2 regions of the Shewanella sp. SM29 genome follow, and region 1 is predicted to be linked to the other one. Evidence: predicted binding sites of a transcription regulator. Region 1 holds the regulator's gene; the other holds the start of a gene.
What was found. The regulator MetJ, encoded in region 1, represses methionine synthesis genes. The targets are predictions, from matches to a motif close to TAGACGTCTAGACGTCTA.

Region 1 (4,433 bases):
TTGGACTCAGGATTTGCCAGTTGTAGCGTGGCCTTGTTGAGTTCATCGGAGATTTCCTGCTGCCCTTTACCTGTGTAGGGAACTTGAGACTCCAGTGATTTATGGTGCATACATCGTCGTATCACCAACGGGTTAAGTCCTGAACGCTCTAAGCGTCTGCCATAGCTATGACGATGACCGTGCGGGTCTAACCCTTCCGATTTGTTTGGCTCTAAGCCAATGCGCCTTAATCCCGCCGCATAGCTTTGGTGAAACGCATTCAAAGTGTATGGGTTTCCAAGGGCGCTGTGATGGAATGAAATGAACGCATAGGGGTGATGGCAGTCAATACTGGCTCGATATTTTTGGTAACTCTTCCACAGTGACATAAAAACCTTGCCATAATCCGTTGGAAACCACTGAACTTGTATGTAGTTATCTCGATGGTCTACAACTCTTGTTTTCCAGCCAACGTATGCCGTGCCTTTCATTCGTTTGCGTGGTATACGAGCGTATTTTTCTTGTAAATAGGCTTCTCTGGTTTTTGTGCCTGAGCGACTACGCCAACTTTCGGGTGCTTTACCATCGACTTCGTTGTAAATTCGAACTATCGCTTTTTCAGGGTCATACGGATCTTCAAGTACATCAGTCACCCACAGCATAATAGCTTCACTTTCACGCAAACCGCCACCGTGCATCAAGAGCAGCATAAGCTTATCTCTCAGCGCAACTCGCGGATCTTTTGCTCCGCCAATACCATCTTTATAGAATGATTCCCAATGCTTATCTGGGAATGCTAAAGCATCGTCTTCGGCTTTCGTCAATGGAGTACGTCCTTTCATTGTGCGAGCTTTACGGATGGTTTTGTTAACAGTTTTATCTTCAATATGTCCAAGGAAGTCATTTTGGTTTTTTCGATACCAAGCAGCGTAATTAAGGCGTTGCTCATGAGGTGTGGCATCTCGCAAAGGGTTCATTGGCTCTGCGCCATGCTTGTTAGCCAGCCAATCAGTAAATGCCGTTAATCGATGAATATGTTTATTGACGTTATCAGTTGAGCTTGGCACCCAGTACAAGCCAGAGGGATCTAAACCATCTTCACCGATGGTGCCTGTGTAAAGACGCTTAGCAAAGGTTTGGAATAGCATTTTAGGATCTTCAAATAATCCTTTGTTGGCTTCCATGTAATCCAAGAGCAAAGAAGTGGCTTGAATAAAACCATTCATTAAAGCATTACTAGCACCATCAGCTTCCATCTTTAGCAAGTAATCGGTAACTGAACCAACTTCACCTTGTTCGGTGATCAAGATGGGGAGCTGACTTTTAATGCCAGTATTATCTTCTACGATAGTTGCTTTGACTTTAACCGATGACAAGGTTCATTCCTTTATACACATTAAACATACAATACACTATAGCGCTAAAGCTTTTATTGTGAAATAAAAAGGCAGATTTCTCTGCCTTAATACACAATATACATAGTTCAAGGTACTATATATAAGCAATGTCAGTGCTTTTTTATTGTTTGAATCGTGAGAAGGTTTGCCAGTACAAGCAGGACGCTTATTGGGGTAATAACTCGATAACCGACTTCACCGTTAGCACTAAGGCGCTGATACTGCACAGGACTAACGTCGCCATCTTTGTCTTCTCTTTATCGACACGGCCCACTAATCGTCCTGCGACTAAGTAACCTAAAATCACTGAGGGGAGCAGCATCAACGACAGCCACAGATGTTTTAATTCTAATAAGCCAGTGATCGCTAAAATGACCAATGCAATCATGGAGCTAAAAATGAAGAAGGCCGACAGGGCAGCACGAAACTGCGAGGCATCTTTGCCTGCCAACAAAATCGCCATCGGTGGGCCACCAATCGCGGCGATATTGCCGAAGATCCCTGAAACCACGCCCGCACCGAAGAGGGTTTTCTTATTCACTGGCAGGCTGAATTTATACAGGCTGAGGATCACTGCGACAGTTACAATGGCGGCGATGGATAAACCGAGTATGGGTTGAGGCGCAAACAGCAACAGACTCGCGCCGATAAAACCGCCGGGCACGCGACCTAGGAGCGCATATTGCAAGCCATTGAATTCTAAGTGACCGCGTTCACGCACTAAGGTCAGCAGGGCGATGGAGAAACCCATAGCAATAACAGGCGCAGGTACAAGTTGTGGATCGACGATATACAGCAAAGGACTGGCGACAACCGCAAGCCCAAACCCAATAAGACTTTGGGTTAATGCGCCCAGAAACACGACCAGCGAGGCTAAGGCGAGTGTCTGTGGATCTATCATAGAAAACATAGGATTTCCTATATCCCAAACCAACTCAAGATGGTGAAATTTAAAGTTTGAAGTCGCTTGGGGATAAACAAAAAGGGATCGTTAACGATCCCTATTGATGAGCACTGTGATATGACTTTGAAAGCGACGAGTCGCTATTCCATGTCTTCCCACTCGATTCCCATTTGATCCATCAACAACTTGGCTTCGGCGGGAATGCTGTCTGGGTTGTCTTTTGACAGATCTTCATCGTTGGGCAATGGCTGGCCAGTGTAGGCGTGCAAAAATGCCTCACACAACAGCTCGCTGTTGGTGGCGTGACGCAAATTATTGACCTGACGACGAGTACGTTCGTCCGTGAGGACCTTAAGCACTTTGAGCGGAATAGACACAGTAATTTTTTTTACTTGTTCATTCTTCTTGCCATGTTCAGCATAGGGGCTGATGTATTCCCCATTCCATTCAGTCATTGACTCACCTGTTATAACGCTAAATTCGGGGCAGATTTTAAACCCTTACAAAGAACAGTCAAATTATTGCTACTATTTCTTTGTGATTGCAAACAGATTTCTTTATGTTCAGACGTCTAAACGTCTTCACGCCTATTGACGATGGCGTTGGGCTTAGGTACATTTAGACGTCCAGACATCTCTATCAGTCTATCGAATTTAGGAGTCCACCCATGGCAGAGCGTCAATTAGCCACACTGGCAGTGCGTCAGGGTATCGAAAGCGATACTCAATATGGTGCAGTTGTGCCACCGATTTATTTGTCGACTAATTACGCCTTTGATGGTCATAAAAATCCCCGCGAATTCGATTACAGTCGTTCAGGCAACCCAACGCGCTGCATTTTAGGCGAAGCATTAGCGCAATTAGAAAAGGGCGCCACTGGCATAGTGACGTGCACTGGCATGGCGGCCATCACCTTAGTGACTACTTTGCTCGGCCCCGATGACCTATTAGTTGTGCCCCATGATTGCTATGGTGGTTCCTACCGTTTATTTACCAACTTGGCGAAGAAAGGCCAGTTTAAGCTCATTGTGGTCGACCAAACCGACAGCCAAGCGTTAGCCGCCGCCATTGCGCAGAATCCTAAGATGGTGTGGCTCGAAACCCCATCGAACCCGTTATTGCGTGTGGTAGATATCGAAGCCATTGCTAAGGCGAGCCATGAGGTCAGCGCGCTGGTGGTGGTCGATAACACTTTTTTATCGCCAATATTGCAACAACCCCTATTGTTAGGCGCGGATATCGTTATCCACTCCACCACTAAATATATCAATGGTCACAGCGATGTAGTCGGCGGCGCTGTGGTCGCCAAAGACGCGCAAATCGGCGAAAGCTTACATTGGTGGTCGAACACTCTAGGCTTAACGGGGTCAGCCTTTGACAGTTATCTGACCCTGCGCGGCCTACGTACCTTAGCTGTGCGTATTCGCGAGCATCAAGCCAATGCCCAGCGTATTATTGAGGTATTAACGCAAAGCCCTGTGGTGAGCAAAGTCTATTACCCCGGTCTTGCGGATCATCCAGGTCACGCCATTGCGGCCAAGCAACAACAGGGCTTTGGCGCTATGCTGAGCTTTGAGCTCAAAGGCGGCGAGGCCGAAGTGGTGGCCTTTTTAGGTGCACTCAGCTTATTTAGCGTGGCGGAAAGTTTAGGTGGCGTCGAAAGTTTAGTGGCAGTGCCCGCCACTATGACCCACAGAGCCATGGAGCCGCAAGCGCGCTTCGAGGCTGGTATTAAGGACACCCTATTGCGTCTATCGGTGGGTATTGAAGATGCCGCCGATTTAGTTGCAGATATTCAAGCAGGATTAGCCGCCGTTGCGGCTTGTCAGTAGAGGAATAATAGATGGCACGTTGTCACTTACATAAATTTGGTGGCTCCAGTTTAGCGGATGCCGATTGTTATCGCCGAGTCGCCCATATCCTGTTAACCCACGGTCATAGTGATGATCTCGTGGTGGTCTCTGCGGCGGGTAAAAGCACGAATTTCCTGTATAAATTATTAGCGCTGCGTGATGCGGGTCAGCTATGGCAAGAAGAGTTACAAGTGCTGATCAGTTACCAACAGGGGTTGATTGAGCAGTTGTTGTCGAATGAACAAGCCCGAGATCTGCGTGAGCGTTTGGCCACTGATAAAGCGCAGCTCATCAGCTTATT
Region 2 (4,433 bases), on a different contig from region 1:
AGTGATTGGCCGCCGAGGGATTCTAATTCCACTCAAAAAAGCGATCCTTGCTGAAGGCGACATTCGTAATGTGATTGACATTATCTCGAGCGATCCCGCATTGGCAGCGCACATGCTTATGCGCAGTAATTCCGCACAGGCTGCTGTAGTGGAAAATCACAAAACTCGTTCGTTGAAAGAAGCTTTGATCCGCTTAGGTCAAGTTAATATCTATCGCTACGCCTTTACGTTCTATTTAAAAGAACGCCTCGATGAACTGCCACAGCCCTATAAAAAGTTGGTCCAAGGTTATTGGAAGCTGACTGAAGATATTGCAACGGATGCGGTAGATAGCTTAGCGGATATGGAAGGTGTGGAGGTTGATGCTGACGAAGTACAAACCTTAGCTCTGTTCAGTGTGTTCGGCCAAATTATCGCACTGACCGCATTTGCCTATTTAAATGCTAATGCCGAACAGTCATTTCCTTTAAGTGTGATTAAGTCATTGATTGATAATCAACAACAGACCTTAACCATCGAAGCGTTCGAGGCGTTAGATCTCGATCAGGATCTGCGTCAAGAGTTTATGATCGCCCATAATTTGCGTCAGACCCGTAATCCTAATTCATCAGGGTTGATACTGCGCCGTGTCTTGTCTATGCGTGGATTGTTGATGAATCCGCTGTAATTTGTCGATGCTATGAAATAGTCATTTGACTCAATAAACAAGCCTGCATTCGCAGGCTTTTTACTCTATGTCACCCGCATTAATTCGTCTTCTGCTGGCGGGATAAACCTTCCCTTGCCACTAGTTGTAACCAATTTTGGATCAATGCAGAGTTAGCACTGTGGCGGCGATAGGCACCAAATAGCGGTCGTTTTAGACCTTCTTGGCCGAGTTTCACCGTAGCGAGACTCAGTCCATGTCCTTCATTAATCGACCAACTTGGCAGTGCGGCTATGCCGTCTTTACAGGCGATGCGTTGCAATAACATCATTGTTAAATCACAGGTTTTTTGCTCGCCCGCCTCTATGCCCGCAGGCTCTAAAAAGTGGCGATAAATGTCTAAACGCGTCAACGGCACTGGATAACTGATAATAGGCAAGTGTGCTAATTGCTTAGGGGTGACATAGGCTTCTTTCGCTAAAGGATGATCCTTAGCAACCACTAACTTCACTTCAAAATCAAACAAATGCTGGTAGGCGAGTGAATGCCCAGGCACAGGATCTGAGGTTAATACAATATCCAGTTCACCCATTTCTAAGGCATTGAGCGAGTCGAACAGATGACGGCTCGACAAGTCTAACTCGGCTGCCGGATGATCTTGCCTAAATTGCTCCATTACAGGCATTAACCAGCGAAAACAGCTATGGCACTCAATGCCGACACGCAACTGATTGGTTTCGGTTTCCAGCCCATTCTTCAAATCTGTCTCGGTTTCTAACACCTTAGGCAAAATTTCTTCGGCCAGATGCAGCAGGCGTGCACCTTCTTGGGTGAATGACAGTGGCTTACTCTTACGCACAAAAATGGGCGAGTTAATCCTTTGCTCCAGCTCCTTAATCTGGTGGGAGAGGGCGGATTGAGTGACAAAACGTTTTTTGGCTGCGCCCGCCAAACTGCCGCTTTCTTTCAGGGCCATTAAGGTTCGCAGGTGTCTTAGTTCGATCATGTTCACTCCAAGTGAATTTCGCTCATGTTGTGCTTGAAATCAATTCGGTTGCTGGAATAGAGACTAACACAATAAACTTCTAGACGTCCAGACGCCCATTGTTATTTATCAGGCTGAAGTGCTGAAAAGTGCCAAGAGAAAATAATCTGGTGGGTGTAAGTGCCGAATATGGCTTATCTCAAATAAAGGAAGATAGAGTATGCAATTAAATAGTCTTGGGTTTCCCCGTATTGGGCGTCGTCGTGAATTGAAATTTGCCTTAGAAAAATACTGGCGTGGTGAGAGCACTCAGGCACAATTACGTGAAGTGGCGAGTGAACTTCGCCGCACCCATTGGCAGTGGCAAGCTGCTGCTGGCATTGAGCAAGTTCCCGTAGGTGATTTTGCCTTTTATGATCAAGTGCTGACCTTAAGCGCGACTTTAAATGCCATTCCTGATCGTCATCGTGGTGAAGGGGCAATCGATCTCGATACTTTATTCCGTGTTGCCCGCGGCAGAGCGCCAACGGGCCAAGATGCGCCAGCCTCTGAAATGACCAAGTATTTCAATACTAACTATCACTATCTGGTACCTGAGCTCAGCCAAAACCAAGAGTTTTCGATTGCCTATGAGCAGTTCTTTGATGAAGTTAGCGAAGCGCAGTCCTTAGGTTATAAAGCAAAACCTGTGCTACTCGGCCCTGTTAGCTACTTGTTCCTTGCTAAAACCGTGGGCCAAGAGTTTGATAAGTTAAGCTTATTACCCAATTTATTAGCTGCTTATGCTGACATTTTGGTGCGTTTTGCTGCTCTGGGAGTGCAATGGGTACAGCTCGATGAGCCCATTCTCGCATTGGAATTGGATGGCGAATGGCAAGCGGCGATGACTGAGGCGTATCAAGCCCTCAGCACTGCGAAGGTGAAGATCCTTCTTACCAGTTATTACGGCGGTATCGCACACCATCAAGCGCTGGTATCGGCCTTGCCGGTCGCGGGGTTGCATGTCGATTTAGTCACAGCGCCGGATCAATTGGCAGTCTTTGCCCATGCGCTTGGTCGAGATCAAATTTTGTCGGTGGGTGTGGTCAATGGTCGCAACGTGTGGGCGGCAGAGGCGGATTTGATTGCCGAACGCATAGGCGCGGTTGCCCGTGATCTCGGAGATCGCTTGTGGATCGGTACTTCTTGCTCACTCCTGCACAGCCCTGTGGATTTAGATGTGGAAGCCACGCTTGAGCCCGCGCTGCGTCAACAACTCGCGTTTGCGAAGCAAAAATTACTTGAACTGGCCAATGTGCGCCAATTGCTACTGGCACCTGAATCTATCGCGGCAAAAGAGATTGTGCAAACCAGTTTGGCGCGCCGCGAGGCGAAAGCGCAGGCTGCCGACAGTCAAGTGATTGCCCGCGTTGCCGCGTTGACATCTGCCGATTATGAGCGCGTCAGTGATTTCACCGTACGCCAAGCAGTGCAGCAGCAGAAATACCGTTTACCTCTGTTGCCGACCACCACCATTGGCTCCTTCCCACAAACACCTGCAATCCGTGGACTACGCAGTCGTTGGCGCAAGGGCGATCTGAGTGATGCACAATATACAGAGCAATTACAACAAGTCACCCGCGATACTATCGACCGCCAGCTTAAACTCGGTATCGATGTGCTGGTTCATGGTGAGGCCGAGCGCAACGATATGGTGGAATACTTTGGTGAGCAGCTTGCGGGCGTTGGCTTTACCAAAAATGGTTGGGTGCAAAGCTATGGTTCACGCTGTGTTAAGCCGCCGTTGATCTATGGTGATGTTAGTCGTCCAAAGGCGATGACGGTTGATTGGGCCGAGTTTGCCCAAAGTCTCACCGACAAGCCTGTAAAAGGCATGCTGACTGGCCCTGTGACGATTCTGCATTGGTCATTCGCCCGTGAAGATATCGGCCGCGATGTGATTGCGACTCAGCTGGCGCTGGCGATTCGTGATGAAGTGGTGGATTTACAAAATGCCGGCATTGGCATTATACAAATCGATGAGCCCGCCTTCCGTGAAGGTCTGCCATTGAAACAAAGTGAGTGGCAAGCCTATTTAGATTGGGCGGTGAATGCCTTTAAACTCAGCGCTGCTGGGGTGATTGATGAGACTCAAATCCACACCCACATGTGTTACAGCGAGTTTAACGACACTATTGCCGCGATTGCCGCCATGGATGCCGATGTGATTACTATCGAGACTTCGCGTTCACGGATGGAGTTACTCAACGCCTTTGAAGATTTTGAATATCCCAATGAAATCGGCCCAGGTGTGTATGACATTCACTCGCCAAACACCCCAAGTGTGGAGGCCATGGTGCACTTAATCGAGAAAGCGGCGCAAAAAGTGCCCGTACGTCAGCTGTGGGTCAATCCAGATTGTGGCCTAAAAACCCGTACTTGGGATGAAGTCGAACCCGCACTGAAAAACATGGTCGATGCCACGCGAGAACTACGTCGCCGCCTTGGTTAATATTATGCTTGAGTGAAATATTTTTTTACTGAGCTTATTGAGTTTGTTGAATTAGTAACAGCGGATGCTTATGCATCCGTTGTCTTTTATTTATTGCCGACTGACTTAAGCATCTCGCGGTAAGCCTTTTTCGATAATGCGCACCATACGTTCGGTTTTGCGGCGGGCTTTTTGTTGTTCAGTTGCAGCGCTTTCAGCAAGGCGCGATTGCTGGGCATTAAGCGCCCATTCAATATGCTCACGCACTATCTCATCGATATCTTCGCTGTGATTGCGGGCGTTAAGTGCGGCAACAATGCTTGGGCTTGCGG

Region 2: the regulator MetJ is predicted to act here: its motif matches at 1,725-1,742, upstream of metE (5-methyltetrahydropteroyltriglutamate--homocysteine S-methyltransferase).

Annotation. Positions count from the first base shown of each region.
Region 1 covers NZ_JAKKRN010000018.1:57,134-61,566, reverse strand. Annotated here, with positions in the region: gene gmtY (gamma-mobile-trio recombinase GmtY) at 1-1,355, opposite strand, end outside; gene L5L77_RS13710 (sulfite exporter TauE/SafE family protein) at 1,543-2,286, opposite strand; gene metJ (met regulon transcriptional regulator MetJ) at 2,421-2,735, opposite strand; gene metB (cystathionine gamma-synthase) at 2,948-4,111, shown strand; gene L5L77_RS13695 (bifunctional aspartate kinase/homoserine dehydrogenase II) at 4,123-4,433, shown strand, end outside.
Region 2 covers NZ_JAKKRN010000013.1:66,144-70,576, forward strand. Annotated here, with positions in the region: gene L5L77_RS11025 (HDOD domain-containing protein) at 1-667, shown strand, start outside; gene L5L77_RS11030 (LysR family transcriptional regulator) at 747-1,652, opposite strand; gene metE (5-methyltetrahydropteroyltriglutamate--homocysteine S-methyltransferase) at 1,852-4,122, shown strand; gene queG (tRNA epoxyqueuosine(34) reductase QueG) at 4,228-4,433, opposite strand, start outside.